DNA from 3 places in the Arthrobacter sp. C152 genome. Region 1 is predicted to be linked to each of the others. Evidence: predicted binding sites of a transcription regulator. Region 1 holds the regulator's gene; each other region holds the start of a gene.
The links. The regulator Rex, encoded in region 1, represses fermentation and respiration genes when NADH is low (regulators of the CRP and FNR family bind a similar motif). The targets are predictions, from matches to a motif close to CTTGTGAANNNNTTCACAAG.
Positions count from the first base shown of each region.

Region 2: a site for Rex is predicted at 6,116-6,135, ahead of ACYSM9_RS13905 (glyceraldehyde-3-phosphate dehydrogenase). Genes of this name have one in related genera too.
Region 3: a site for Rex is predicted at 5,218-5,237, ahead of araB (ribulokinase). Genes of this name have one in related genera too.

Region 1 is NZ_JBTZSU010000012.1:84,180-94,256, reverse strand. Features, by position in the region: gene ACYSM9_RS10970 (rhamnulokinase) at 1-279, shown strand, start outside; gene ACYSM9_RS10965 ((Fe-S)-binding protein) at 284-1,087, shown strand; gene ACYSM9_RS10960 (LutB/LldF family L-lactate oxidation iron-sulfur protein) at 1,087-2,559, shown strand; gene ACYSM9_RS10955 (LutC/YkgG family protein) at 2,556-3,185, shown strand; gene ACYSM9_RS10950 (acetylxylan esterase) at 3,241-4,260, shown strand; gene ACYSM9_RS10945 (3-deoxy-7-phosphoheptulonate synthase) at 4,502-5,623, shown strand; gene ACYSM9_RS10940 (helix-turn-helix domain-containing protein) at 5,778-5,990, shown strand; gene ACYSM9_RS10935 (30S ribosomal protein bS22) at 6,138-6,236, shown strand; gene ACYSM9_RS10930 (HAD family hydrolase) at 6,307-7,125, opposite strand; gene ACYSM9_RS10925 (glutaredoxin family protein) at 7,204-7,458, shown strand; gene ACYSM9_RS10920 (redox-sensing transcriptional repressor Rex) at 7,471-8,196, shown strand; gene ACYSM9_RS10915 (hypothetical protein) at 8,270-9,109, opposite strand; gene ACYSM9_RS10910 (YceI family protein) at 9,336-9,884, opposite strand.
Region 2 is NZ_JBTZSU010000019.1:56,844-66,920, reverse strand. Features, by position in the region: gene gndA (NADP-dependent phosphogluconate dehydrogenase) at 1-96, shown strand, start outside; gene epsC (serine O-acetyltransferase EpsC) at 213-797, opposite strand; gene cysK (cysteine synthase A) at 839-1,774, opposite strand; gene msrA (peptide-methionine (S)-S-oxide reductase MsrA) at 1,839-2,363, opposite strand; gene ACYSM9_RS13930 (Nif3-like dinuclear metal center hexameric protein) at 2,464-3,381, shown strand; gene ACYSM9_RS13925 (zinc ribbon domain-containing protein) at 3,505-4,242, shown strand; gene ACYSM9_RS13920 (YaaA family protein) at 4,278-5,042, opposite strand; RNA gene rnpB (RNase P RNA component class A) at 5,099-5,487, shown strand; gene ACYSM9_RS13910 (TspO/MBR family protein) at 5,546-6,088, shown strand; gene ACYSM9_RS13905 (glyceraldehyde-3-phosphate dehydrogenase) at 6,351-7,829, shown strand; gene ACYSM9_RS13900 (hypothetical protein) at 7,895-8,104, shown strand; gene ACYSM9_RS13895 (HNH endonuclease family protein) at 8,219-9,016, shown strand; gene def (peptide deformylase) at 9,020-9,592, opposite strand; tRNA gene ACYSM9_RS13885 (tRNA-His) at 9,703-9,775, opposite strand; gene orn (oligoribonuclease) at 9,904-10,077, opposite strand, start outside.
Region 3 is NZ_JBTZSU010000041.1:10,865-20,941, forward strand. Features, by position in the region: gene ACYSM9_RS19205 (LacI family DNA-binding transcriptional regulator) at 31-1,044, opposite strand; gene araA (L-arabinose isomerase) at 1,126-2,646, opposite strand; gene ACYSM9_RS19215 (L-ribulose-5-phosphate 4-epimerase) at 2,679-3,380, opposite strand; gene araB (ribulokinase) at 3,377-5,131, opposite strand; gene ACYSM9_RS19225 (MFS transporter) at 5,296-6,549, opposite strand; gene ACYSM9_RS19230 (elongation factor G-like protein EF-G2) at 6,592-8,763, opposite strand; gene ACYSM9_RS19235 (ChaB family protein) at 8,848-9,273, opposite strand; tRNA gene ACYSM9_RS19240 (tRNA-Thr) at 9,438-9,511, opposite strand; gene ACYSM9_RS19245 (DsbA family protein) at 9,655-10,077, opposite strand, start outside.

The DNA.
Region 1 (10,077 bases):
GCGGCCGAACGCCTCGCCGGCCGTCCGGTGGACGTGGTGCACGTGGTGGGCGGCGGCTCGCAAAACGGGCTCCTCTGCCAGCTCACCGCCAACGCCACGGGACGTCCCGTCGTCGCCGGACCCGTCGAAGCCACCGCCCTGGGCAACGTCCTGGTCCAGGCCCGCGCCGCGGGGGCGGCCACCGGCGGGCTGGCGCAGCTGCGGGACATCATTGCCGCAGGAACCAGCCTGCTCCGCTACGAACCCCTGGACCTGACCCTGAACGCCTCCAAGAATTGAACCCATGAAAATCGCACTCTTCGCCACGTGCATCGTGGACGCCATGTATCCGCGCGCGGCGCAGGCCACGGTGGCGGTCCTGGAACGGCTGGGCCACCAGGTGGTCTTCCCGGCCGGGCAGGCCTGCTGCGGACAGATGCACGTCAACAGCGGCTACTTCAGGGAAGCCGTGCCCGTGGTGGCCAACCATGTCCGCGCGTTCCAGTCGGAGGACTACGACGTCGCCGTCGCGCCGTCCGGTTCCTGCGTGGCGTCGGTGAAGCACCAGCACCCCATGGTGGCCCGCTACGCGGGGGATGCCGGGCTCGAGGAGCGGGCCGTCGCCGTCGGGAAGAAAACGTATGAGCTGTCCGAACTCCTGGTGGACGTCCTGGGCGTCACCAACCCGGCCGAACAGCTCGGCTCCTACTTCCCGCACGCGGTGACCTATCACCCGTCCTGCCACGGGATGCGGTTGCTCAAGCTCGGTGACCGGCAGGCCGGGCTGCTGCGCGGGGTGAAGGGCCTGGAGCTGGTGGACCTGCCGGAAGCGGACCAGTGCTGCGGCTTCGGCGGCACGTTCTCCGTCAAGAACGCCGACGTCTCCTCCGCGATGCTGGCGGACAAAACGGCGAACATCCGTGCCACCGGCGCGTCCGTGTGCGCCGGCGGCGACTATTCCTGCCTCATGCACATCGGCGGCGGCCTGTCCCGCCAGGACCCAGGCGTGGCCACGCTCCACCTGGCGGAAATCCTCGCCAGCACCGAAGCCGAACCCGTCACCGTTCCCGGACCCGCCGGACAAACCGTGAAAGTGGTGGTCAAATAATGTCCCGCACCCCGCTGGGCATGCCCGGCCTCCGCCCCGGCTCCGGGAACCTCTTCGCCGAGGAAAAGTTCCCCTCCGCGGCCCGCCGCGAGCTCGGCAACGCCCAGCTCCGCCGCAACCTCAAGCACGCCACCTCCACCATCCGCACCAAACGGCTCAACGTCACCGGTGAACTGCCGGACTGGGAGGACCTCCGGGAGGCAGGCAGCGCCCTGAAAACCTCGGTCATGGCCCGGCTGCCCGAACTCCTCGAGGCCTTCGAAGCCAACGTCACCGCCCGCGGCGGGACGGTGCACTGGGCCCGCGATGCCGATGAGGCCAACCGGATCATCCACGAACTCGTGAAGGCGGAGGGCGTCGACGAGGTAGTCAAGGTCAAGTCCATGGCCACCCAGGAAATCGGCATGAACGAATACCTGGAAGACCGCGGCATCGCCGCCTATGAGACCGACCTGGCCGAGCTGATCGTCCAGCTCGGCCACGACAAGCCCAGCCACATCCTGGTCCCGGCGATCCACAAGAACCGCACCGAGGTCCGCGACATCTTCCTGAAAGAGATGCCCGGCGTCGACCCGGACCTCACCGACGAGCCCCGCCGGCTTGCCATGGCAGCCCGGGCCCACCTGCGCGCCAAGTTCCTCACCGCCAAGGTGGCCATCTCCGGGGCGAACTTCGGCATCGCCGACTCCGGAACCCTGGGCGTGGTGGAATCCGAAGGCAATGGCCGCATGTGCCTGACGCTGCCCGAAACCCTCATCACCGTGATGGGCATCGAGAAGCTGCTGCCCACGTTCTCCGACCTGGAAGTCTTCCTCCAGTTGCTGCCCCGCTCCTCCACGGGCGAGCGGATGAACCCTTACACCTCGCTCTGGACCGGCGTCACCGAAGGCGACGGGCCCACCACGTTCCACGTGGTCCTGCTGGACAACGGCCGGACCAACGCCCTGGCCGACGAGATGGGCCGGGCGGCCCTGCACTGCATCCGCTGCAGCGCCTGCATCAACGTCTGCCCGGTCTACGAACGCACCGGCGGGCACGCCTACGGCTCCACCTACCCGGGCCCGATCGGCGCCATCCTCTCCCCGCTGCTGACCGGCGTCGAAGCCGAAGAAAACGGCTCCCTGCCGTACGCGTCCTCGCTGTGCGGGGCCTGCTACGACGCCTGCCCCGTGAAGATCAACATCCCGGACATCCTGGTCCACCTCCGCGGCAAGGACGTCGACGCCCACCGCGGCGGCCTGCCCTCCCAAATGGATCTCGGGCTCAAGGCCGCGTCCTGGGCGCTCTCCGACGGGCGCCGGCTCGGCGCCGTCGAGAAGCTCCTGCCGCTGGGCCGCGCGGCCGCCGGGAAGGACAAGAAGATCAAGAAACTGCCCGGCCTCGCCGCCGGCTGGACCCAAAGCCGCGACATCCCCGCCCCGCCGGCACAGTCCTTCCGGGACTGGTGGGCCAAGGAACACAAGGAATCATGAGCACCCGCGACCACATCCTCGCCGCCGTCAGCACCGCCCTCAAGGACGCCCCCGCCGTCCCGGACATCCCCCGGAACTACCGCCGGGACGGATCACAGGACCCGCAGGAACGCATCGACATCCTCGTCGACCGGCTCGAGGACTACAAAGCCGGGGTCACCGTCGTTGGGGAAGCGGAGGTCCCGGCCGCCATCCAGGCCCTTCTCGCCGGCGCCGCCACCTACGTGGTCCCCGCCGGGCTGGACCCGGCGTGGCTTGCGTGGGAAACGGACCCCTCGCGCGTAACGTACGACGGCGGCGGGCACGGCGCCCGGTCCGTCTCCGAACTCGACGCAACAGACGCCGTCGTCACCGCCAGCGCGGTGACCGTCGCCGAATCCGGCACCATCATTCTGGACGGCAGCCCGGACCAGGGCCGCCGCGCCATCTCCCTCATCCCGGACCACCACATCTGCGTGGTCCACTCCCGGGACATCACCGCCATCCTGCCCGAAGCCCTCCGCCGCCTCGACGGCACCCGGCCGCTCACCATGATCAGTGGACCCAGCGCCACCTCCGACATCGAACTCGAACGCGTCGAAGGCGTCCACGGCCCACGCCGCCTCGACGTCATCATCGTGCGCTGAACCTGCAGTAGGCTGCAGCACAGCGGCCAACCACCTCCAACTGAACGGACTTTTGATGCCCCTCTTCGACCTCCCCCTGGCCCAGCTGCGCAGCTACTCCTCGGAGGTCACGCCGCCGGAGGACCTGGGGACGTTCTGGGATGCCACCATCGGCGAAGCCCGCGCCTTTCCCCTGAACGCAACCTTCGAACCGGTGGAGAACTACCTCACGGTGATCGAGACGTTCGACGTCACCTTTGCCGGCTTCGGCGGTGCACCGGTCAAAGGGTGGCTGCACCTGCCCGCCATCCGCGGGAAGGGCGCCCGGCTCCCCGTGGTGGTGAACTACATCGGCTATTCCGGGGGCCGCGGCCTGGTCAACCAGGACACCCGGTGGGCGCAGGCCGGCTACGCGCATTTCATCATGGACACCCGCGGCCAGGGGTACGGCGGCACCCTGGGCGACACCCCGGACCCGCACCCCTCCGCCGGGGACGTGGCGCACGCGGGCCTGATGACCAGGGGCATCTCGAGCCGGGAGGACTACTACTACCGCCGCGTCTACGTTGACGCCTTCCGGGCCGTGGAAGCCGCCCAGGCCCACCCCGCCGTCGACCCTGCCAAAGTGGTGCTGGCCGGAGTCAGCCAGGGCGGCGGCCTGGCAGTGGCCGCGGCGGGCCTCACCGCAGGACGGCTCGACGGCGTTGTCGCCGCGCTGCCCGACGTCCCCTTCCTGCAGGACTTCCCCCGCGCCATCGACATCACCCCGCGCGGCCCCTACCCGGAGATCGCCCAGTTCCTGGCCCGGCACCGGGACCGCTACCAGCCTGCCCTGGAGGTCCTGAACTATTTCGACGGCGTCAACCTGGCCCGCCAGGCTACGGCCCCCGCCCTATACTCCGCGGCCCTGATGGACGACATCTGCCCGGCCTCCACGGTCTTCGCCAGCTTCAACGCCTACGGCACCGGGACGGCCGACACCTCGGCCACCGGCGCGGCCAAGGACATCGAGGTCTACCGGTTCAACAACCACGAGGGCGGCCAGGAGCACCACTGGATCCGGCAGCTGCAGTTCCTGCGCAAGCTCCTGGGATAGCCGGCGCACGAATGTGACGGACGCTGATTTTGCGGCGGCGGGCGGCCGGGGTTATGGTCTCTTCCATGACTAACCGTTGGTATGCGTATTTTTCGTTGGCTCTGGAGGGGCCCGCGTCTAACTGACACGCATCCAACTTTCCTTCAGAGCCAACAGGGCAGAGATCATTCTCTGCCCTTCGCCGTTTCTCCGGCGGGTTCTGAAATCCGGGCCCGCTTCCCATCTGGAACAGGACCCGAACATGAGCACCGCAACAGCAGCAGCCCCCGCCAGCGACACCAAGTCCACCTCGAACCTGCGCGTCAGCGAATTCACGGCACTGCCCACGCCGACCGACCTGCTCGCCGAGCTGCCCCTCGACGCCCGGGCGGCGGCCGTCGTCGAACGCGGACGCGACGAAGTGCGCGCCATCATGGACGGCGTGGACGACCGCCTGCTGGTGATCGTCGGTCCCTGCTCCATCCACGATCCCAAGGCGGGGCTCGAGTACGCCCGGCGGCTGGTCAGCCAGGCCGAGAAGCACAAGGAAGACCTGCTGGTGGTCATGCGGACCTACTTCGAAAAGCCCCGCACCACCGTGGGCTGGAAGGGCCTGATCAACGATCCCCGCCTCGATGGCAGCCACGACATGGTGACCGGGCTCCGGACCGCCCGCCATTTCCTGCAGCAGGTCACGGCGCTGGGGCTGCCAACCGCCACCGAATTCCTTGAGCCGATCAGCCCGCAGTACATGGCGGACTTGATCTCCTGGGGCGCCATCGGTGCCCGCACCACGGAAAGCCAGATCCACCGGCAGCTCGCGTCCGGGCTCTCCATGCCCATCGGCTTCAAGAACGGCACTGACGGCGGCCTCCAGGTGGCCATCGACGCCTGCGGTGCCGCCGCGGCGGCACAGGCTTTCCTGGGGATTGACGGCGAGGGCCGGGCTGCGCTGGTCTCCACCGCCGGGAACCCCGATACCCACGTCATCCTCCGCGGCGGACGGAAGGGACCCAACTACTCCGCGGCCGACGTCGAAAAGGCCTCTACGGAGCTCGCCGGCAAGGGCCTGAACCCGCGCCTGATCGTGGACGCCAGCCACGCCAACAGCGGCAAGAGCCACCACCGGCAGGCCGAGGTGGCCCTGGAAATCGGCGCCCAGCTCGAGGACGGCGGGGCGTCAGCCCACGCGATTGCCGGCGTCATGCTGGAAAGCTTCCTGGTGGGCGGCGCCCAGAACCTGGACGTCTCACAGCACGCCGCCGGGAAGTCGGAGCTGGTCTACGGCCAAAGCGTCACCGACGCGTGCATGGACTGGGACGTTTCCGCCTCCGTCCTGGAGCAGCTCGCAGCCTCCGCCCGCAAGCGCCGGCAGGCAAAATAGGGGGCCGAAATAGGGGGCCCACTACTTTCACATCTGCCCCATGAACCTCTAGAGTATCTGGAAGGTGGTTGGTGGATGGCTCAGCATCGGAACACCGCATTGGCACGTACCTGGGGTCACTGTTGTCCATCCGTCAGCAAAGGAAAATAGGGAAATGTCGGCAGAACAGAACTTCTCCAACGCGAAGTTCCTGACCGTGGCTGAAGTGGCCGAGGTCATGCGCGTCTCCAAGATGACCGTCTACCGGCTGGTCCACTCCGGGGAAATGCCGGCGGTGCGTTTCGGCCGCTCCTACCGGGTACCGGAAAACGCGGTCGAGCAGTACCTCAAGGGCGCCGTGGTGGACGGACACAGCGAGACCGCCTGAGGCCTGTCCTGAGCCGCCCCCGATAGGCGGTACCCTGTTAAGGAACGTTTTACGTCATTGTAAGAATCTGTCAGTTGTTCAGTTCGTAGCTTTGTCCACGGACCTTTTCCATCAGACAGGTACGCATCTAGTTTGTAAGGAACTTTCGTGGGTTCAGTTATCAAGAAGCGTCGCAAGCGTATGGCCAAGAAGAAGCACCGCAAGCTGCTTCGCAAGACCCGTCACCAGCGCCGCAACAAGAAGTAGCACTACTTCGCACAGCGTAAAAATGCCCGCCGCCTTCTTCAGGTGGCGGGCATTTTTGTGCTGCTGCTACCTAGATACGGGGGCCGCGGATCCTGGCGAAGCCCTTCCATAGTCCGTACACGGCGCCGCCGAACGTGGCCGCCTTGAGGCCGAACGTGGCTGCCCGGCGGCCGGCGCGGAAGTCATAGACCGGCCAGTTGTGGTCGCGGGCATGGCGGCGGAGCCGGGCGTCCGGGTTGATGGCCACGGGGTGCCCCACCAGCGAAAGCAGCGGGATGTCGTTGTAGGAGTCGCTGTAGGCCCAGCAGCGCCTGAGGTCCAGGCCCTCCTCGTCGGCGATGGCCTGGACGGCCACGGCCTTGGCCGAGCCGTGCAGGATATCCCCCACCAGCCGGCCCGTGTACATGCCTTCCGAAACTTCCCCCACCGTCCCCAGCGCGCCGGTCAGTCCCAGCCGGGTGGAGATCACCGTGGCAACCTCGATGGGCGTGGCCGTGACCAGCCACACGCGCCGGCCCACACGCAGGTGCTGCTCGGCCAGCGCCTTGGCGCCGGGCCAGATCCGTGAGGCGATCATCTCGTCATAGACTTCTTCGCCCAGCGCCTTGATGTCGTCAACGGTGATGCCGGCGGCCAGCGTCAGGGCCGAGTCGCGGACGGCGTGGACATCGTCGATGTTCTCCCCGCGCGTAACGAACTTGAACTGCTTCCATGCAAAGCCCGCGGCCTGCGCCAGGGTGAAAGCCCCCCGCTGGTGCATCTTCCGGGCCACGTGGAACAGGCTCGCGCCGCGCATAAGGGTGTTGTCCACGTCGAAAAACGCCGCCTCGCCGGGCTGCGGCACAGGTTCCGGCCGCGTGACAACGGCGACGTATTTCTCCTCGGGCATGGAGTCGAGTCTAGTCAATACCCCGGCCCGCCGCCGTCGGCGTCGCCCGGGGGCCGCCAACGGCGCTACGGTTAAGCCATGGCTACACCCCGCGTCGTCCTGGTCACCAAAGCTGACTGCCACCTGTGCGAGGAAGCGCGCGACGCCGTCGGCCGGGTTACCGCCTCGCTGGGACTTTCCTGGAGCGAAGAGCTGGTGGACCACCAGCCTGAGCTGCGGGAACGCTATGCCGAGGAAATCCCGGTGGTGCTGGTGGACGGGGTGCAGCGTGACTTCTGGAAGATCGACGAAGCCCGTCTGGAGCGCGTCCTGCGGCGCGCCATGGCGCAGTAGGGGGAGGTGCGGGTGACGTCCCTGGGTTCAACGCCGCAGCCTGTCCCGGGCCTTCCGGGCGCCGCGGGCACGCCGGCCAAGCAGATTCCGCCTGCTGCGGTGGCCAGGCTGACGCTCTACCTCCGGGCCCTGAACACGCTGCTGGCGGAGGGCGTGGAGCGGGTGTCCTCCGAATCCCTGGCTGAGGCGTCCGGCGTCAGCTCATCAACCCTGCGCAAGGACCTGTCCCACGTGGGCTCCTACGGGACGAGGGGAGTGGGCTATGAGGTGCAGTACCTCAGCCGCCACATCGCCGCCGCCCTGGGGCTGACGCACGACTGGAAGGTTGCCATTGTGGGCGCCGGAAACCTGGGCAAGGCGCTGGCCCGGTACGGCGGTTTCGAGTCCCGGGGTTTTGACGTCGTCGCGATTTTCGACGCCGACCAGATGGTGGTGGGCAACGAGGTGGGGTGGCTGCGGGTCAGCGACGTCGCCGACCTTGAAACCGTCCTCCACCGCACCGGCGCCAACATGGTGGTCCTGGCCCTCCCCGCGGCCGTGGCGCAGGGTGTCTGCGACCGGGTGGTGGCGGCGGGCGTGCGCAGCGTGCTGAGCTTCGCCCCCGTGATGCTCCAGGTGCCCGAAGGGGTCAATCTCCGCAAAGTCGACATGGCCACGGAATTGCAGATCCTGGCCTACCACGCCCAGCGCGCGCAGGATCCGGTCCAGCGCGCAGAGGCCCCGGGGCAGACAGCCTAGGGGTGTGATTAAAGGCGGCGGCCCGGGAAGCTGGACTTCCCGGGCCGCCGCTCTCTAACTGCGGGGCTGGTGCCTACCGGCCGTAAGGGTTGCCGAAGCCGCCCGCGTACGGGTTGCTGAAAGGCTGCTGCTTCCGGAAGTACGGAGCCGCCGCGGGCAGGTACAGCAGCACGATGGCCGCGATCCCCAGGACGGTGCCGAGGGTGGCGAACGTGGGGACGCCGAACAGGCCCAGCACGGAGAGGGCCGCAAAGACGGTGCCCAGGATGCGCGCCCAGTTCCTGCCCTTGCGGACGAAGAAGGCCACCAGGAAGTACAGGCCCGCGCCGATGATGGCGAAGACCACCAGCGTGCCGGCGATGACGCTCTTGATGTCGTCGTAGGTGACGCCGCCGGCGCCGGTGCTCTGCACCTGCTGCTCGAACGTCTGCCGGAAGGCCGGGTCATCCAGCTGGGTCAGCCCGGTCAGCACGGAGATGACAAAAATGATGCCCGACGCGATCAGCAGCCAGAACGAGATGTTGACCAGCTGCGGAACGCCGTTGGCGCCTGTTGCCTGCGGCTGCTCCGACGGGTACTGCCCGTAGGGAGACTGGTTGTAGGGGGACTGGCCGTAGGGCTGCTGCCCGTACTGGGGTGCGTTCTGCCCGTATTGCGGTGGGTTCTGCCCGTACTGCGGGGCGCCCTGCCCGTACTGCTGGCCATATTGCGGTGGGTTTTGCCCGTACTGCTGTCCGTATTGCGGAGCGTTCTGTCCGTATTGCGGTGCGTTCTGGCCGTACTGGGGCGCGTTCTGGCCGTAGCGCGGTTCCTGGGCGGCGGACTCGTGGCTGCCTGCCTGGCCGTTCCCGGGCTGGTTGTCCGGCGAGTTGGGGTCATGGGGCACGGGAGGCGGGACGGGAGGAGTACTCATGGGCGTTCCTTCTGCAGGTCGGGTTCCAGGCGGGCTGCCGGGAAACGGTCCTGTGCCTGCCCCCAGCATGGCTTAAGTCCACCGTACCCCCGCCGGGGCAGGTTGTGGGTGTTTCGAACCGGCTATTCAGGGCCGCCGATGCCATTAAAGGCGGCAACCCCGGCACCAGGCGGAAGAGCCGGGTGCCGGGGTTGGGCCGGGGCCGAATCGGGCGGCGAGTGCCGAATCAGGCGGCGGGGGCGATGAAGGCCAGTTCGAGGTTGATGGCAACCTTGTCGCTGACCAGGACGCCGCCGGTCTCCAGGATTGCGTTCCAGGTCAGGCCAAAGTCCTTGCGGCTGATGGTGGTCTCCGCGGAGACGCCGGCACGGGTGTTGCCGAACGGGTCCACGGCCAGGCCATTGAACTCGGTGTCCAGCGTGACGGGGCGGGTGACGCCCTTGATGGTCAGGTCGCCGGTGAGTTCGTAGCTGTTGCCCTTGCCCACCAGGCCGTTGGAGACGAAGGAGATCTCCGGGAACTTCTCCACGTCGAAGAAGTCCTCGCCCTTGACGTGGCCGTCGCGGTTGGCGTCGCCGGAGTCGAAGCTGGCGGTGTTGATGGTGGCGTTGATCTTCGAATCTGCCACGTCCTCGGCGAGTTCAAGGGTGGCGGCGGCCTCGGTGAACTGGCCGCGCACCTTGCTGATGCCCGCGTGGCGGACGGTGAAGCCGATTTCGCTGTGCGAGTTGTCGAGGGTCCAGGTGCCGGTGGTGACGTCTGCGGGAAGTGCCATGATGCTGCTCCTTTGTGTTGTGCCCCGGGTGAGGGGCCGGTCGAGTAATGCATTGAAGCTTCATCTGTTGAAGCCTCAACTAACTGCTGCATCCAGTATAAACATGCATTTGCATGTTTTGTTCCCGCCTTCGGAACATTTCTTCAAAAACTTCAGTTCTACTCTTTGTAGAAAGCAGGTGCGGAAGATTTCG
Region 2 (10,077 bases), on a different contig from region 1:
GGCGCCCACACCTACGGCCGTGTTGACGCCGAAGGCACCTTCCACACCCTCTGGGGCGAGGACAAGTCCGAGATCGAAGCGGTGGACACCCACTAGGACCCGCTTCCGCACAACACAAAGGCGGGCAGTTCCCGGAAGAATCCGGGAACTGCCCGCCTTTGTGCATGCTGGGGTGGCTGCGACGCGGTCAGGGACCGCGCCGCGACCGTAGGTCAGATGCGGTATTCGATGTCGTACTCTGCGGGGTCGACGGCGGGAGTGGTCTCCCGCTGCGCGTCCCGGTGGCGCCACTTGGCGGGGACGCCCGTGACGATTGATTCCGGCGGCGCGTCCTTGACCACCACGGCGTTGGCGCCCACGGCACTGTCCCGGCCGATGGTGATGGGGCCCAGAATCTTGGCGCCGGCGCCGATGGTCACCCGGTCCCCGATGGTGGGATGGCGCTTGATCCGGGCCAGCGAACGGCCGCCGAGGGTCACGCCGTGGTAGATCATGACGTCTTCACCGATCTCGGCGGTCTCCCCGATGACCACGCCCATGCCATGGTCGATGAAGAAGCGCCGGCCGATGGTGGCCCCCGGGTGGATCTCGATGCCGGTCAGGAACCTGCCCAGCTGGGAGAGCAGGCGCGCGGGAAAGCGCAGCCCGGGATTCTGCCACATCGCGTGCGTCAGCCGGTGGATCCAGATGGCATGCAAACCGGAATATGCGAAAAAGTTCTCAAAAGAACCTCGAGCCGCCGGGTCGTGGGACCGGGCGGCGTCGAGGTCTTCCTTCAGTCTTGCGAAAAAGCCCACAAAGTTCTTTCTACAGGAAACGGGCGGACGGCTGCTGTGAATCAGCCGCGGATGTCGTCATACAGCACGGTGGAGATGTAACGCTCGCCGAAGTCGCAGACCACGGCGACGATCAGCTTGCCGGCGTTCTCCGGGCGCTTGGCCAGTTCGAGGGCGCCCCAGACGATGGCGCCGGAGGAGATGCCGCCCAGGATGCCTTCCTTGATGCCGAGCTCGCGGGCAACGCGGACGGACTCCTCGAGGGGTGCGTCGATGACCTCGTCGTAGACGTTGGTGTCCAGCAGTTCGGGGACGAAGTTGGCGCCCAGGCCCTGGATCTTGTGCGGGCCGGGGGCGCCGCCGTTGAGGATGGGGGAGTCCTTGGGCTCCACGGCCACGATCTGGACGCCGGGCTTGCGCTCCTTGAGCACCTGTCCGACGCCGGTGATGGTGCCGCCGGTGCCGACGCCGGCAACGAAGATGTCCACGGCGCCGTCGGTGTCGGCCCAGACTTCCTCGGCGGTGGTCCGGCGGTGGATCTCCGGGTTGGCTTCATTGGCGAACTGCTTTGCCCAGACGGAGTTCTCGGTGTTGGCGACGATCTCCTGTGCCTTCTCGACGGCGCCGCGCATGCCTTCAGAACCCGGGGTGAGGACGATCTCGGCACCAAAGGCGCGCAGCATGACCCGGCGTTCGGTGGACATGGTCTCCGGCATGGTGAGGATGACCTTGTAGCCGCGGGCAGCACCGACCATGGCCAGGGCGATGCCGGTGTTGCCGGAGGTGCCTTCGACGATGGTGCCGCCGGGCTTCAGGGCCCCGGACTTTTCCGCGGCGTCGATGATGGCAACGCCGATGCGGTCCTTGACGCTGTTGGCCGGGTTGTAGAACTCCAGCTTGACGGCGACAGTGGCATCCAGCCCCTCGCTCAGCCGGTTCAGCCTGACCAGCGGGGTCCCGCCTACCAGCTGCGTTACATCGTCATAGATCCGTGCCATGTAGATACGCCTATCTCTGAAGGGTGAATACTGAGGTCAGCCTAACGAGGCCGCGTAACGCTGGCTAAGCGTTAAGCCATGCAGAGTAATATTTCCGGGCCTTCGCAAGCTTGGGGTTGATGATCACCTGGCAGTACCCCTGCTCCGGGTGCTTGGCGTAGTAGTTCTGGTGGAATTCCTCGGCCACATGGAACCGGGGGAGCCTGCTGACCTCCGTCACGATCGGATGTGCCCACAGCGCCTGGTTCCGCTCGATGGCCTCCTCGAACAGGATCTTCTCCTCGGTGGTCTCATAGAACATGGACGAACGGTACTGCGTGCCCACGTCATAGCCCTGCCGGTTCAGGGTGGTGGGATCGTGCAGGGCGAAGAACATGTCGAGGATGACCTCAGCCGGAATGACCTCCTCATCGAACGTGACCGCCACCACCTCCGCGTGTCCGGTGGTGCCGCTGCAGACCGAGTAGTAGTCCGGCCGGGGGTCGTGGCCGCCGGTGTAGCCGGACACCACCGATGAGACGCCGCGGGTCTTCTGGTAGACGGCGTCGAGGCACCAGAAGCAGCCTCCGCCTAGAACAAAAGTTTTCATGACCTCTTCAATGGTTGGCGGCGCCGGATGATTCCCCGGACCGTGGCGGCGACGCCGGCAGCGTGCGGGCACGGCGGGGCGATGGGGTAAAACTAAGACTATGGAACCTGTGGACACCGACGTTACCGGCCAGGCAGATCACGGCGCCGGCGCCTCCTCCGGCGCGGCCCCCGGCAGTGTGGACGCACCCACGCTTGGCGAGCTGCTCCTTGCAGTGGAGGAACTCTGGCCCGAGTCGCTGGCGGAGAACTGGGACGAGGTGGGACTGGTGGCAGGCCATCCCGCCGCACCGGTCACCAAGGTCATGTTTGCGGTCGATCCCACGCTGGAAGTGATCGAGGAAGCGGTGGAATGGGGAGCCGAACTGCTGATCACTCACCACCCGCTGCTGTTGAAAGGCGTCACGTCGGTGGCCGCCACCACCGCGAAGGGCCGGGCGGTGCACCGGCTGATCGAGTCGGGCACGGCCCTGCTCACGGTGCACACCAACGGGGACTCCGCCGTCGGGGGCGTCTCCGATGTCCTGGCCGACGCCCTGGGCCTGCAGGACGTCGCACCGCTCACTGTCGCGGCCAACGGCCTGCCGGAAGAAGGCATCGGGCGCGTCGGGGACCTGGCGGACGCCATGAGCCTCGGCGACTTTGCCGCCCGGGTGTTCGGCATCCTCCCCTCTGTTGCCGGGGGCGTGCGCGTCTCGGGCGACAAGGACGGCCTGGTGCGCCGCATCGCCGTGTGCGGCGGCGCCGGGGACTCACTGTTCAACGAGGTCCGGGCCAGCAACGCGGATGTCTACGTCACCGCCGACCTCCGCCACCACCCGGCCTCCGAGGCGCGCGAAGCTGCCCTCAACGGCCGGCCCTACCTGGTGGACGTCTCGCACTTCGCCAGCGAATGGCTCTGGCTGCCGGCCGCTGCGGCCGCACTCGGCAACGTCCTGGCGGACCAGGGCCATGACGTTGAAATCCAGGTCAGCACCACCAACAGCGATCCCTGGGACTTCATCCTGACCCCGGGCTGACCCGGCTGGAGTGGCTGGACGGGCTGGCCGGGCTGGGGGCTGCCGGGCGGCCCACGCGCTAGAGTCTAGGAAGCGCCGGTCCGGCGCCCGGCCCAGGCCGGCAGGTCTCACGCGGAGGTAACAGTGGCCAAGGCAGCACCGGCAGAACAGTTGAAGTTGCTCGAACTGCAGGGGCTGGACGCCAGCCTGAAAGCCCTCGCCACCCGACGCCGCACCCTGGAAAACGACCCCCGGATCAAGGACCTCGAAGCCGCCCTGTCCGTCGCCAACGGCGAACTGGGGGCGGCGAAGGTGGCCGTGCACGATGCCGAAGCCGAGCTGAAGCGGGCCGAGGCCGACGTCGAACAGGTCGCGTCCCGCATCGAACGCGACGAGGCCCGGCTTAACAGCGGCACCGGCCTGTCCAAAGACCTCGTCGCCCTGCAGAAGGACATCGCCTCACTCACCAAGCGCCGCTCGGACCTGGAGGATGTGGAACTGGAGGTCCTGGAGCGGCTGGACACGCTGCGGGAGCGGCAGGCAGCCCAGCAGCAGATCGTCGATGACATCCAGGGATCCTTCGCCGGCATCCGCGCCGAACTTGATGACGCGCTGGCAGGGGTGGACGCCGAGGCCGACGGCGTGCGGAGCAGGCGCAATGACTTTGCCCAGGCCCTGGACGCCGCCCTGCTGGCGGTTTACGAAAAGACCCTGGCCCGGCGCGGCGTGGGCGCTGCCCGGCTGTTCCACGGCACCTCCGAGGCGTCGGGCATGAAGCTGAGCCCGGGCGACCTCGCCGAGATCAAGGCAGCGGCGCCGGACGACATCGTGTTCTGCCCCGACTCCGGCGCCATCCTGGTCCGCTCCGACGAATGGACCTAAGCGCCGGGGCCGAGTGACGCATCCTGCCCGGCGGCTTAGCCGGGCAGGATGATGTTCAGGGCGTGCGGCTTGCGCGCGGTCCCGGGCACCAGCTCTGCGTCCCATTTCTCTCGGGCGGCCTTCAGCGCGTCCGACGGCGTTGCGGGCGCCTTGCCGCGGCGTGCCAGCAGGTGCCGCGCGAGTTCGCCGCGGGTGTGCTTGGCGAAATGGCTGACCACTTTGCGCACCCCGCCGGCCTCCGTGAAGACATTGACCGTCACAGTCTGCCCTGCCGGCGGTGCCCATGCCGCCGCGTAGGTGCTGGACCGGCAGTCCACCAGCAGGTGGCCGGACGCAGCCTCCCCAAGGGCGTCGGTGAGTTGCGGCTTCCAGAACGAGGCGAGGCGGCCGACGTCGGGCAGTGAGGTTCCCATGGACAGCCTGTACGCGGGCACGCTGTCCCCGAGGCGGATGGCGCCCCAGAGCGCCGAAACCACCAGGACGGATTCGCCGGCCTTGCGCTGCTGCGCCGGCGTGAGGGACTTGTAGCCCAGGGCGTCATAGAGGACGCCGGAGTAGATGCGGTGTGCCGGGGCGGCCGGTTCCGCGTGCAGGCGGGTGTTGCGTTCGACGTCGTCCTTCAGCGAAGCCCCCACGCCCAGCAGTGCGAGGGCATCCTCATGCGCGCTCACCGTGCCCAGGGCCTCCAGCACCTTGGCGCGGTACGCATTCAGTTGGGGGAAGCTCAGTGACGGCCAGTCGACGGCTGATCCCCGGACTGCGGGTGTCTTGCCTTCGGAAGGGGGAAGCAGAATCAGCACCGTCCGATCCTACCGGCGACAGGGATTGCCGCGGCGCCGGTAGAATGGACGACGGATGGGACAGCCAGACGGCCGCGCGCCACGCAGTGGCTCGAGGAACGTCCGGGCTCCACAGGGCAGGGTGGTGGGTAACGCCCACTCGGGGTAACCCGCAGGCCAGTGCCACAGAAAACAGACCGCCCGCCTTCCAGGTCCTTGGATGGGGGAGCGCGGGTAAGGGTGAAACGGTGGTGTAAGAGACCACCAGCTTCCCGGGTGACCGGGAAGGCTAGGTAAACCCCACCCGGAGCAAGGCCAGACAGGACACGTTTGAGGGCTGCCCGCCCGAGTGTCCGGGTAGGCCGCTGGAGGGTGCCGGCAACGGTACTCGTAGATGGATGGCCGTCGCCCCCGGTCCGGCAACGGAACGGGGGAACAGAACCCGGCGTACCGGCTGTCCCATCCGCACACCCGGTCACGGAATCCCGGTTTGACCTCGCACCCAAGGTTCGGGAAGCTGGACCGTGGCCGTAATCCCTGACCCCCTGCCCGGGCCCGGTGCAGCCGAACCCCCGCTCCCGGCCCGCGGCCGCCAGGCCATCGCCTTCGCCGGTTTCCTGGCCCTTTCCGCGGCCGCATGGGCGGTTGCGTCGATCCCCATCATCCTGAATTCCGGCGGGTGGTTTGCGGCATCGGCCAACGCACCGTGGATGCCGCCGGGCTGGATGTTCCGCTCGACGTGGATGGCCCTGTATGCCGGTGTTGCCGTCGCCGCGTGGCTGGTCTGGCGCAGGGGAGCCCTGGTGGGCGGCACCCTCGCCGGCTACGCAGCCCAGCTTCTGCTCAATGCCGCCTGGCCGGCGACCTTCTTTGGACTCTTCCCGATCTTCGGTACGGCCGCTTTATGGGCGGCCTTCGCCGTGATCTGCGCCCTGGCCGCTTCCCTGGCATTCCTGGTCCTGCGTTTCGGTCCCGCCAGTGCCGTTGCCGGACTCCTGGTACTGCCGTATCTCTCCTGGGTTGTCTTCTCCGCCAGCCTGAACCTCTATTCGGCACTCCACAACTGAGAGTCCGCATCCGGTGCCGGCGCCCCCCGTGTGAGTGATTTCACGCCATACCGTCGTGTTCGGGGGAGTCGGCCAAATTAGAATAGTGAAAGGACGCAGGAGTTCTTCCGCCGGGAATTGCGTTCGCAACCGGCGGTTTTTCTTTGCAGCGATCCAGGTGCCTGGGGGCCGACCCCTGCAGGCGCCGGTGCCCCTGGACATCATCAGGTGGCCTACATCTGTGTACGACGACGTACACGGCTGAACCGAGGAAGGTATTTCTGTGAGCCAGACGTCTGATTCTTGCCTTGACACGTGGATGGGCCGGGAGGCCCTCGCCGAGGCCATGATCCCGGTGATCGGCAGGCTGTACCGCGAAAACAACGTGGTGACCAGCATCCACGGCCGGAGCCTGATCAACAAGTCCACCATGAACATCCTCAAGGCGCACCGTTTTGCGCGCCGGATGAGCAAGGACGAGCTGCTCCTGGAGGAAACGGCACCCCTGCTGAACACGCTGGCCGGCCTTGAACTGGGCGCGGCCGCCATCGACATCGCCCGGCTGAACCAGAAGTTCAAGGAAGAAGGCAACGGCGCCTCCCTTGAAGAATTCCTCCGCAGCGAGCTCGCCGGGATCGTCGGCAAGCGCGGCGGCGACGAGCGCACCAGCACCGACGTCGTGCTCTACGGCTTCGGCCGGATCGGCCGCCTGCTGGCCCGCCTCCTCATCGAAAAGGCCGGTGGCGGCCACGGCCTGCGCCTGCGCGCCATCGTGGTCCGCCGCGGCTCCGACAACGACCTCTCCAAGCGCGCCAGCCTGCTGCGCCGCGACTCCGTCCACGGTTCCTTCGAGGGCACCATCCGCATCGACGAGGCGGCCAACACCATCACCGCCAACGGTGTCCGGATCCAGGTCATCTACTCCAACGACCCCGCCACCATCGACTACACCGCCTACGGCATCAACAACGCCCTGGTGGTGGACAACACGGGCCGCTGGCGCGACGCCGAAGGCCTGTCCCAGCACCTGCAGAGCAAGGGCGTTGCCCGCGTGCTGCTGACCGCGCCGGGCAAGGGCGAACTGAAGAACATCGTCCACGGCATCAACCACCGGGACATCGAGGACAGCGACACGATCGTCTCCGCCGCCTCCTGCACCACCAACGCCATCACCCCGGTCCTGAAGGCCATCAACGACAAATTCGGCGTGGTCCACGGCCACGTGGAGACCGTCCACTCCTTCACCAACGACCAGAACCTGATCGACAACTTCCACAAGGGCGACCGCCGCGGCCGCTCCGCCGCCCTCAACATGGTGATCACCGAGACCGGCGCAGCCAAAGCGGTGGCCAAGGCCCTGCCCGAACTGCTCGGCAAGCTGACCGGCAGCTCCATCCGCGTCCCCACCCCGGATGTTTCGCTGGCCATCCTGAACCTGAGCCTGGAAAACGGCACCACCAAGGACGAGGTCAACAACTACCTGCGGGAAATGTCGCTGCACTCGGACCTGCGCAAGCAGATCGACTACATCGACTCGCCCGAGGTTGTCTCCACCGACTTCGTCGGCTCCCGCCGTGCAGGCATCGTCGACGGCCTCGCCACGGTGTCCACCGACAAGAACCTCGTCCTGTACGTCTGGTACGACAACGAGTTCGGCTACAGCTGCCAGGTGGTCCGCGTCATGGAGGAAATGGCCGGCGTGAACCCGCCGTCGTACCCCGCCAAGGAGTCCGCGGCGGCACTGGCGGCCATCGCCGTCTAGCCTGTCCCATTGAATTCCCGGCTGATTCTCTGGAATCAGCCGGGAAAGGGGACCACACTGGTCCCATGGACAACGAATCTACTCTTCAGCACGAGACCACCCTGGAACACGCCCTCGACGTGGCCAAGGAAAACCACAAGGAAGCAGTCCGGCTGCTTGAGCGCGCCCGGACCGCCCAGAAAACAGGCGACGTCACCGAAGACCGGGTCCGCCAGCTCGAGGGGCTCCTTGCCATCGCCGAGGAAGACCTGCGGAGGGTCATGCGCGAGCAGTAACCGCGCATCGTGTGATTCATCACTCGTCCCCAACAGTGTGGATATCGGCGCCGTGGCGCCGCCACTGTCCTAGGCTCGTGGGGTGCCTGACTCCCGCTCCGTGCCCGTGGCCCCATGACCATCAGCTGGTCCGCCTACCGCCGTGCCCGCCGGCGCTCCCGCCAGGCCTGGGCTGTCCTGGCCACGGCCGCGGCAGCCATCCTCGCCGTCCTCTTCTGGTTCTTCACCGCCGGCCAGTTTGCGGCCGCGGGACCCGCATCGGACGGCCCCACGGAAGCGCCGGTCTTCAATCCGGCCTGGATGAAGCCCGTGGTGCAGCCGCATCCCGTTCCGGCGGGCTCCGCGGCCGCCGCGCTGGAGGGGCTGGCCGTTAAGGGCAGGGCCGCGAACACCGATTATGACCGGGAGGCCTTCGGCCAGGCATGGCTGGATGTTGACCGCAACGGCTGCGACACCCGCAATGACATCCTGCGGCGGGATCTGGCTGGCGTGGTGTTCGCCGACGGGTCCAGGTGCAAGGTCACGGCGGGGCATTTCCGGGAACCCTATACCGGCCAGGAGATGGACTTCCAGCGCGGCTCCGAGAGCAGCCGCGCAGTGCAGATCGACCATGTGGTGGCGCTGGGCGATGCCTGGCAAAAAGGAGCGCAGGGACTCGCCGCGAAGGAGCGGCAGAGCCTTGCCAACGATCCCCTGAACCTGATTGCCGCGGACGGCCCGGCGAACCAGCAAAAGAGTTCGGGTGACGCCGCCACCTGGCTGCCGAAAAACGCGGCGATCCGCTGCCATTACGTGGCCCGCCAGATTTCGGTGAAGGCCGCCTACGGGCTGTGGGTCACCGACGCGGAAAAGGACGCCATGAAGCGGGTCCTCTCGTCCTGCCCGGACCAGCCGACCATCAGTACGCGCTGATGGTCAGTGGCCGAACGGATCCGGGTCCACCCCCGGCATCCAGGTGAGCCCCGGAACGCCCCAGCCGTTCTTCTTTGCCTGCTTTTTCGCTTTGCGGGCATAACGGTCGATCAGCCTGTTGACGTACAGCTTGCCGTCCAGATGGTCGTACTCGTGCTGGATGACCCTGGCGAACCAGCCGGTTGCCTCGAACTTCACCGGCTGGCCAAAACCGTCAAAACCTTCCACGCGTGCCCATTCGGCCCGCTTCAGCGGGAACTGCTCCCCGGGAAAGGACAGGCAGCCCTCTTCCTCTTCATCGGGATCCGGGGCCGCCCCGGACACCTTGGACAGGGTGAGGACCGGATTGACCAGCACCCCCGAAGGGGGCGCGCCGTCGTCGTTGGCGTATTTGTACACAAAGATCCGTTTGCCCACCCCGATCTGGGGAGCGGCGAGGCCCACGCCGTTGGCGGCGTCGTTGGTTTCGAACATGTCGGCGATCAAGGTGCGCAGTTCGTCGTCGAAAACGTCCACCTCGGCGGCGCGTTTGTGCAGGACGGGTTCGCCCCAGATGGTGATCGGCAGAACGGTCATCTCGTAGCCCTCCGGCGGTATCCAGTGCAAAGGTGGTGCATGACAAAGGAGGCCGCACCGGATATCCGGTACGGCCTCCTTCTTGGCGGCTGCATGTGCCACCCTGTGAGGGTGAGCGACGGGGGTTGAACCCGCGACCTCCTGGACCACAACCAGGCGCTCTGCCAACTGAGCTACGCCCACCATGAGCTTCGAGGAAGGCCGGCCAACCGGCTCCCTGGAAACGCAACTCAAATAGCTTACCTGCTCGAAAGGGGTGCTTTGTCCACTTTCGGCGATTTCAGCGAAATTTCATGCAAACGTGGCGCAGATTACGCTTCAGGCTGTGCGGGCACGTCGCCGGCGGTGATCCGCCGGGCGATCTTCTGGGCGGCGGCGCTGTCCGGCCCGGGCGCCGGAACGAAGACAGCCTCGCGGTAGTAACGCAGTTCGTCGATGGAGTCCTTGATGTCACCAAGGGCCCGGTGGCCGCCCTTCTTGGCGGG
Region 3 (10,077 bases), on a different contig from region 1:
CCTGCAAAGGGCCATTGCTCAGGACACTGATCAGGCGGGGGCAGCGGTGCTGCTGCGCAGGACGAGTTCCGGTTCCACCACCAGGGTCCGCGGCCCGTCCGCGCCGTTGAGCGCCGTGAGCATGATGTCCATGCACCGCCGGCCCAGCTCTTCGAAGTCCTGCCGGACGGTGGTCAGGGGCGGGCTGAAGTAGGCGGCCTCGGGCTGGTCGTCAAAGCCCACCACGGACATATCCTGCGGCACCTTGATGCCGGCCTCCGTGAAGGCGCGCAGCACCCCCATGGCCATCTGGTCGTTCGCCACGAAGAGCGCCGTGGCCCGGGGGCCGGCTGCCATCTGCCGCCCGATGTCGTAGCCGCTGCCGGCGCTCCAGTCCCCCTCGACAACGATGTCCGCGTCCAGCCCGGCGGCGCCCAGCGTTGACCTCCATCCCTCGGCGCGGGCCACGGCGTCGATCCAGTCCTGCGGCCCGGCGATATGCCCGATCCGGCGGTGCCCCTGCCCGATCAAATGCTGGACCGCCAGTTCGGCGCCGCGGCGCTGGTCCACCCGGACACCGCCCACGGCCTCGTTCCCGTCCGAGCCCACCACCACCACGGGAACCCCGATGGGCAGCTCTGCCAGGGCAGCCAGCGTTCCGGTGTGCGGAACGATCACCACGATCCCGTCCACCGACTGGTCCAGGAAATGCCGGACGGCATCAAGGATGGTTTCCCGGTTGACCTCCCGCAGCGCGGCAATGCTGACGAAGTATCCGGCGTCGCGTGCCGCCTGCTCCACGCCCAGCAGCGTGTTGGCCGGCCCGTACTGCGAAAGCTCGTTGCCCAGCACGCCGATGGTCTGCGAGCGCCGGGTCACCAGGCTCCGGGCCGCGGTGTTGCGGCGGTATCCGAGCTCGGCAATCGCGGCTTCCACTTTCTCCCGCGTCGCCTTGCTCACGTTGGGGTGGTTGTTGACCACCCGCGAGACGGTCTGGTGCGAGACGCCGGCCAGGTCCGCCACGTCCTCGAGCCTCGGCAGCCGCGGCGGCTTACTTTGTGTCATGAGGCTATTGTCCGTGACGGCGGCCGCACGCCGGGGCAACGACGGCGGCCGCGCCACGGATTCGGCGGCCGTGCCAGGGACTCACAGTCCGCCGGCGAGCCGGTAGTAGGCCGCGTTCCAGTTCAGGTCCTTTTTGAACTGGCGGATGGAGGTGTCCTCGTCGATGGTGAGCAGTTCGGTTTTGGCGATCTCGGCGAAGTCCTCGAACACGTCCATGCCCACCTGGGTGGAGAGCACGGTGTGGTGGGCGGCGCCGGCGGTGAGCCAGGCGGCGGCGGAGGTGGCGAAGTCGGGTTTGGGCTGCCACAGGGCCCGGGCGACGGGGAGGTTGGGCAGCGGATGGTCGAGGGGGACCACGTCGACGGCGTTGGCCACCAGGCGGAAGCGGTCCCGCATGTCGGAGAGGGCGACGACGACGCCCGGGGAGGCATCAGCGTCGAACACCAGGCGGACCGGGTCTTCCTTCCCGCCGATGCCCAGCGGGTGGATTTCCAGGCGCGGCTTCGTGGCCGTCAGGGAGGGGCAGACCTCCAGCATGTGCGCGCCGAGGATCTTCTCGGACCCCGGCTCCAGGTGGTAGGTGTAGTCCTCCATCAGCGACGCACCCCCGGGCAGGCCGGCGCCCATCACCTTCGCGGCGCGGACCAGGATGGCGGTCTTCCAGTCACCCTCAGCACCGAACCCGTACCCGGCGGCCATGAGCCGCTGCACGGCCAGGCCGGGGAGCTGGCGGAGCGCGCCGAGGTCCTCGAAGGAGGTGGTGAACGCGGCGGAGCCGTTGGCTTCGAGGAAGGACCGCAGGCCCAGTTCGATCCGGGCCCCGTACCGCAGCGAATCGTGCCGGGCCGCGCCTGCGCGGAGCTCCGGCACCACGTCGTAAAGGTCCTCGTACTCGGCTACCAGGGCGTCGACGTCGTGCTCTGCAGCGCCGTGGACGGCGTCGGCGAGTTCGTTCACGGACCAGGTGTTGACCGCGACGCCGAAGCGCAGCTCGGCCTCGGTCTTGTCGCCTTCGGTGACGGCCACGTTGCGCATGTTGTCGCCGAAACGCGTCAGCTTAAGGGTGCGGACGGCGGCCCAGCCGGCGGCGGCGCGCTGCCACGAACCCACCTGGCGTGCCACCTCGGGGTTGGAGACGTGCCCGACGACGGTCTTCCGGGCGATGCCCAGGCGGGACTGGATGTACCCGAATTCGCGGTCGCCGTGCGCGGCCTGGTTGAGGTTCATGAAGTCGAAGTCGATGTCTGCCCAGGGCAGGTCGCGGTTGGCCTGCGTGTGCAGGTGCAGCAGCGGCTTGCGGAGCAGGTCCAGGCCCGAGATCCACATCTTGGCCGGGCTGAAGGTGTGCATCCATGCGGTGACGCCGATGACCGAATCGTCCGAGTTGGCCTCCAGGGCGGTGCGGCGGATGGCATCGGAATCGGTCAGGACCGGCTTCCACACAATCCTGACGGGCACGGCGGATGCGGCGTTGAGCTGGTTGGCGATCTCCTGGGACTGGGCGGCCACCTGCTTCAGGACGTCCTCGCCGTAGAGGTGCTGGCTGCCGGTGAGGAACCAGACCTCGTAGCCGTCGAGGGAGGTGCTTGCTGGTGTGCTCATGGGTTCTCCTGGAAAGTTTTGGGTCCCGGCGACTATTGGCCGTAGACGTTCTGGTAGCGGGCGTAGAGCGAATCGATGTGGTCCTGGTCGATGGGCACGGGTTCGCCGAGTTGCCGGGAAATGTGCACGGTGCGGGCCACTTCCTCGCACATCACGGCGGCCTTCACGGCGGACCGGGCGTCCTTGCCGATGGTGAAGGGGCCGTGGTTCTGCATCAGCACGGCCGGGGAATGGGAGTTCTTCAGGGTCTCGACAATGCCGTGGCCGATCGAGTCGTCGCCGATCAGCGCGAAGGGGCCCACCGGAATCTCCCCGCCGAATTCATCGCCCATCATGGTCAGCACGCACGGGATGGCCTCGCCCCGGGCAGCCCAGGCGGTGGCGTACGTGGAATGCGTGTGCACCACCCCGCCCACCTCGGGCATGTGCCGGTACACGTAGGCGTGCGCCGCGGTGTCCGACGACGGCGACAACTGAGGATTGCCCCAGTCGCCATCGTTGTTTCCCGGGACCGGGACCCCATACAGATCCGTCACCACCATCTGCCCGGGGAGCAGGTCCTGGTACGAGACGCCGGAGGGCTTGATGACCATGAGGTCCGTGCCAGGGACACGGGCCGAGACGTTGCCCGCGGTCCAGACCACCAGCTCATAGCGCATCAACTCCGCATGCAGGGCGCACACTTCCTCGCGGACCCGCGCGATGGTATCAAGGATTGCCGTTCCGGTGCTCATGCCGGCACCTCCACGGCGGCCTCGGAGGGCAACGGCGCCGTTCCCGCCGCGGCCCTGCGCTGGATGGCCTTGAGCCGGTGCATCACGTCATTGCCGCCCCGGCCGAAGTAGTCGTGCAGCGCCTTGTATTCCTGGAAGAGCTCCTCGTAGGCGGCAACGTTTGCCGGGATGGGGGTGTACACCTCGCCGGGTTCGGCGCCCATGGCTGCGGCGGCCTCGCGGATGTCGGCATATTCGCCCGCGGCGACGGCGGCGTGGATGGCCGAGCCCAGCGCCGGCCCCTGTTCCGAGCCGATGGTGGACAGCTGCAGCCCGGTGGCGTCCGCGTAGATCTGCATCAGGAGCTTGTTCTTGAGCAGGCCGCCGGCCACGATGAATTCCTTGACGGGGACACCGGCGTCGCGGAACGCATCCACGATGGTCCGGGTGCCGAAGGCCGTGGCTTCCAGCAGGGCACGGTAGGTGTCCTCCGGCCGGGTGGCCAGGGTCTGGCCCACCACGGTCCCGGAGAGTTCGTGGTCCACCAGGACCGAGCGGTTGCCCGAGTGCCAGTCGAGCGCGATCAGGCCGTGCTCACCGATGGCCTGCCGCGAGGCCAGTTCGGTGAGGTACTCGTGGATTCCCAGCCCCGCATCCTTGGCAGCCTGGTGGTATTCGGGCGGGACGCCATGCTTGGTGAACCAGCCGAAGATGTCACCCACTCCCGACTGGCCGGCCTCATAGCCCCACAGGCCGGGCACGATGCCGCCGTCCACCGCCCCGCACATCCCGGGCACTTCACGCAGTTCGGTGCCGTTCATGACGTGGCAGGTGGAAGTCCCCATGATGGCCACCAGCTGGCCGGAGTCCACTGCCTTCGCGGCCGGCGCCGTGACATGGGCATCAACGTTACCCACAGCCACAGCGATGCCCTCGGGCAGGCCCGTCCATGCTGCCGCCTCGGCGGTCAGGGTGCCGGCAGCGTCTCCGAGCCGCCCGATGGTGTGCTCCAGCTTGGCGCTGACAAAATCCTTGAAATCCGGGTTCAGGGCGGCCAGGAAGTCCTCCGACGGGTAGCGGCCGTCCTGGTAGATGCCCTTGTATCCGGCGGTGCAGGCGTTGCGGACGTAGCGGCCGCACAGCTGCCAGACGATCCAGTCGGCCGCCTCCACCCAGTGGTCCATGGCCGCGTAGGCCTCCGGGTCCTCTTCCAGCAGCTGCAGCCCCTTGGCGAACTCCCACTCGGAGGAGATCAGGCCCCCGTACCGCGGAAGCCAGTCTTCACCCCGTTCAGCGGCGAGCCGGTTGATCCGGTCTGCCTGCCCCTGCGCGGCGTGATGCCGCCAGAGTTTGACGTAGGCGTGTGGGCGGTTGGCATAGCCGGGAAGTTCGTTCAGCGGCGTTCCATCGGCCTTGACCGGCACCATGGTGCAGGCGGTGAAGTCCGTGGCAATCCCGACGACGGCGGCAGGGTCGATGCCGGCGTCAGCCACCGCGGCGGGTACGGCGTGGCGCAGGACCTCGCGGTAGTCATTGGGCACCTGCAGGGCCCAGTCCCCCGGAAGCCGCGCGCCGTCGTCGCCCGCCGTATCCTTTGGCAGGGCATCGGTCACCACTGCATGCGGGTACACGTGGACCGCGCTGCCAAGTTCCTGGCCGTCGCGGACGCGCACCACCACCGCCCGGCCCGACAGGGTGCCGTAGTCCACGCCTATGACGCAGTGGTCCCCGCGGGAGCCGGGGCTGCTGGAAGTGAACAAAGTCTCTGGCATGGTTGCCTCCATCCGGGAGGCATCGGCCTCATTACCGGGATCTGTAGGGGTCAGTCGAGGGGAGCATCTGGAAAGGTGCTGCAATCATTGTGAACGCTAACAACATACCGTGTCAATGACCCACTTCAGGACCGTGGACCGGGCCTCGGGGCGTCGTTCGCCCGTCAGGGAGCCGCCGCAAGGCCGGTGGCGGCATCCGCCGGTGAGTGCCGGCGCCGGCTCAGCAGGATGAACGGCGCGGCCAGCAGCTGCACCACGCCGCTGATGGCCAGCGAGGCCGGGTACCCGTAGACGTCCGCGGAACGGCCAAGCAGCGGCTGCACCACCACTCCCCCGCTCGACCCCATGAGCGAGGCGAAGCTCAGGACGGTGGCCCGCTGCTTGGACGCGATCATGTCGTTCAGGTACGCCTGGCGTACCGGCGTTCCCGCGGAGGCCACCACCGCCCACACCGCCAGGAGCACCAGGGCCAGCCAGAAGACGTTGGTCACCAGGAGGACCACAAGGACCAACGAGCTGACCACGTTTGACGCGATCAGCACTGTGGTCCGCCGCCGGACGAGGTTCCGCACCATCGGCGCCAGCAGGCCACCCACGATGTCGGCACCTGCCACGATGGCGGCGGCCAGTCCGGCGATCGCGTATGCCCGGGGGTCGCCGAAGAGCTGCAGCAGGTACGGCTGGAGGGCGTAGAAGACATAGAAACCCACGCCTTCGGTGAACGGGGCGGCCAGCATCATGAAGCGCACGGGCGGGTTCTTCAGCCCGCCCTCCACCGAGGCGCGCAGGACCTCGCGGGTGGCCTGCATCGGGTGTGCCGAGCGCTCCGGCGTAAAACCGACGTCGTGCATGAGCAGGAAAGCCACGGCGAACATGGCCACCAGCACGCCGACCCGCACCAGGAACGGCACGCCCAGGTTGGTGGCCTGGGCGATCACGCCGCCCGCCACGGAGCCGGCGAGCATGGCGATGCCGGAGACCATCTGGCCGCGGCCCAGCACCGCCTCAAGCGCGCCCTCGTACCCGGAGAAGTGCAGCGCGTCCACGAGCCAGGCTTCCACGGCACCCGAGAAGAACGTGAAGCCGAGGCCCAGCAGCACAGACACCACCGCCCACCACCAGAACGGCGCGGACAGCTGCCACAGCAGATAGTAGAAATACGTGGAGACGGCCAGGGTCACGGTTCCGAGCAGGAAGGACACCCGCCGGCCCCAGCCGTCCGCCACCACGCCGGTGGGCACCTCGAAGAGCACCATCCCGGCGGTGAAGAAGGCATTGGCGGCGAAGGCTTCGAGGTTGCTGAGCCCGGCATCCAGCAGGAAGAGCGTGTTGATGCCCCAGATGAACGACGCCGCGAGGGTGTTTCCCAGCGTCAGCGTCAGGTAGATGTTCTGGATTTTGCGTGCTGCGGCATTCATGGAGGACGGCGTTCTGTTGTGGTCTTCCTGCGCGGGCGGGGGTCAGGACGGGCTGAAGTTCGGGGGAACGGGGTCGTGGCGCAGGTACCGGCGGCGGAAGCGGCCCGTGCCGGCCGTGATGGCACGCAGCTCCACCGGGTACCGCAACAGCTCCTGGTCCGGGACCTCGGCGCTGATCTCGGTGAGGCCTTCACCGGAGGACGTGGTGCCGGTGAGGCGGCCGCGGCGGCCGGAGAGGTCGCTCATGACGGAGCCCACATGCTCATCGGCGACCGTGATGCTGACGGTGGAAACCGGCTCCAGGAGCTGGATCCGGCCAGCGGCCGCGGCCTCGCGCAGGGCCAGGGCCCCCGCAGCCTGGAACGCAGCGTCCGAGGAGTCAACGCTGTGGGCCTTGCCGCCCACCACTGTCACCTTCAGGTCAACCACCGGGAAACCGGCGGCCACCCCCTTGTCCATCTGCGCCCGGACACCCTTCTCAATGGAGGGAATGTAGGTGCCGGGAATCACGCCGCCAACGGTCTTGTCCACGAACTCGAAGCCTCCGCCGCGTTGCAGCGGTTCCACTTCGATGTCGCACACGGCGTACTGCCCGTGGCCGCCGGACTGTTTGATGTGGCGGCCATGGCCGGTGGCGGGCGCGGCGAATGTTTCCCGCAGTGGCGTCACCACGTCCACGGTGTGCAGCTTCACGCCCTGTTCACGCAGGCGGTCCAGCACCACCTCGGCGTGGGCTTCGCCCATGCACCACAGCACCAGCTGGTGGGTTTCGGCGTTCCGTTCCACCCGCAGCGTTGGGTCGCCGGCAGCGATCCGGCCCAGGCTGCGGGCCAGGGCGTCCTCGTCGCTGCGGGAATCCGCCTCGACGGCAACCGGCAGCAGCGGCTCGGGCATCTCCCAGGTGGCCAGCAGCAGTGGCCGGTCCCGGTCCGATATCGTGTCCCCGGTTTCGGCGCTGCCCAGTTTGGCCAGGGCGCACATGTCTCCTGCCACGCAGAAGGGCACCGGGCGCAGGCTGGCCCCCAGCGGAGAGTAGATGTGGGTTACGCGCTCGTCCGTGTCGTGGTCCTGGTGGCCGCGGTCGGCCAGTCCGTGGCCGCCCACATGGACCGGGCTGTCTTCCCGGAGTGTCCCGGAGAAGACCCGGACCAGGCAGATCCGGCCCAGGAAGGGGTCGTTGGAGGTGCGCACCACCTCGGCGGCGAGGGGGCCGGACGGGTCGCCGGCCAGGGCACCGGCGGGGGCGCCGGAAAGATCGGTGGTGTCCGGCAGGCCGCGTTCCCCGGGGGCCGGGAAGGCCCGCACCAGCAGGTCCAGCAGTTCCGCCGTGCCCAGCCCGGTCACCGCGGAGGTGGGCAGGACGGGAAAGAAGGAGCCGCGGGCGACGGCGGTCTCCAGGTCGGCGCCCAGGGCGCCGGTGTCGAGGTCCTCGCCTTCCAGGTAGCGGTCCATCAGCGTTTCGTCTTCGCTTTCGGCGATGATGCCCTCGATGAGCGCGCCGCGGGTCGGTGCCGCGGCTGCCAGTTCTGCGGAGTCCGCCGCCCGGAGCCCGGGCGCCGCGTCCCCCTCGGAGTAGTCAGTCACCTCCCCGGACAGCAGGGCGTGCAGGCCGGTGGCCTCGCCGTCCTTCCGCACCGGGACGCACAGCGGCAGCACGCCGTCGCCGAACGCACGCTGGCAGGCGGCCAGGGCGCCGTCGTAATCAGCCCTCGGATGGTCCATCCGGGTGATCACGACGGCGCGCGGGAGCCTCATGTGCTCGCACTCGCCCCACAGCGCCGTGGTGGTGGCGTCGATTCCATCCACTGCCGAGACAACGAAGAGCGCGGCGTCAGAGGCGCGAAGGCCGGCGCGCAGTTCTCCGATGAAGTCCGGATAGCCCGGCGTGTCCAGGAGGTTGACCTTGATGTCGTCCACCAGCAGCGGCACCAGCGACAACGTGACGGACCGCTGCTGGTGCACGGCGGCAGGATCGGAGTCGCTGACCGTTGTCCCGTCCGCGATGGAGCCTTTGCGGGTGAGCACGCCGTTGGCCGCGAGCAGCGCTTCGATCAGCATCGTCTTTCCGGCGCCGGAGTGCCCCACGAGGGCCACGTTCCGGAGGCGGGCAGGGTCCTCGGCCGCGATGCCGGCGGACTGGTCGGCGCGGCGGGATTCCGGCCCGTTCCTGCCGCCACCCGCACGCGCTGACTCCTTGGCGCTCTTCACCGACATTGGAACCTCCTGGCATCGTTGCCGCACGGACCGGACGTGTCCTCTGATTCGACACCCTGGCGGTCAGGACGGCAAGAGCGGAGGCTATTTGCTGCGGGCTTTGCGGGTAGCCGCGTCGTTCGCCTTCTGCAGCGCCTTGACCAACTCTTTCTTGTCCATCTTCGAGCGGCCCTTCACGTCCAGTTCGCGGGCCAGCTTGTAGAGGTGCTCCTTGGACGCGTTGGCGTCCACGCCGCCGGCGGTGGGCGCGGAGGACCGGACGCCCTGCTCCGCCCGCTTGTCCGACGGGCCCCGCTTGGCCTTGGGCTCCCAGTGGTCGCCCACCTTTTCGTAGCTGTGCTTCAGCGACGCGTAGGCCGCGCGGGCGGCCCGTTCCTCGTCGTGGTCATAGGACTCGAGGGCAGAGTCATAGGTCTTGGCGAACGTGTCCTGGGCCTTCTGGTCGGAACGCTGCAGGGTCGAGGGAAGCTCGTCCTTGCGGGCGTGGTCGTTCTTGCCGGTCTTGGGCATGGCACCCAACCTCCTTTAGTCAGCATGCTGATCATTCGGATATCTCCAGCTTAGCCCCGCAGGGTGGTGCGTTCACCAGCGGTGGCGGAACTTCCGGCAGGGACGGCAAAAGCCCCGGCCAGGCTGTTCCACTGGAACGGCCTGGCCGGGGCTTTTGGCACCGGAGCCCCCTGTCGGATTCGAACCGACGACCCCCGCTTTACAAGAGCGGTGCTCTGGCCAACTGAGCTAAGGAGGCATGCCCCTGCGGGCGTGCGCCGCGAAGGCGCTAGATAAGGTTAGCCCAACTCGGGTCATGCGTAAAAACGCCGGTGGGCCGCGGTACAGGCGCAAAGGGCCCGCCCCGGACAAGCTCCGGAACGGGCCCTGGAAGGGCTGGAATCAGCCCTTGGCGGTGATGGCGCTGTCCAGGAAGTCCGGGAACGGCGTCTGTGCGCTGTCGCCCTTGCCCCACTGCTTGCCGTCCACGAGAACGGTGGGCGTGCCGGTGACGCCGATCGCGGAGGCTTCCTTCGTCGTGAATTTCACGAAGGGCCGGTACGTCTTGTCGTCCACGCAGGAGTCGATGTTGGCGCCGAGGTCCGAGGCCATCTTCTTCAGGTCGTTGTCGGAAAGGCCTGCGCTGCCCTCGGCGGGCTGCTTGGCGAACAGCGCGTTCACGAAGTCCGAGTACTTGTCGGGGGCCGTGTTGACCACGCAGGCGGCCGCGTTGGCCGCGCGGGACGAGTAGTTGGTGGTGGACCGGCTGTCCAGGAAGCCCAGGGCGCGGTACTCCACCGTGATTTTGCCTTCGTTGCGCAGTGA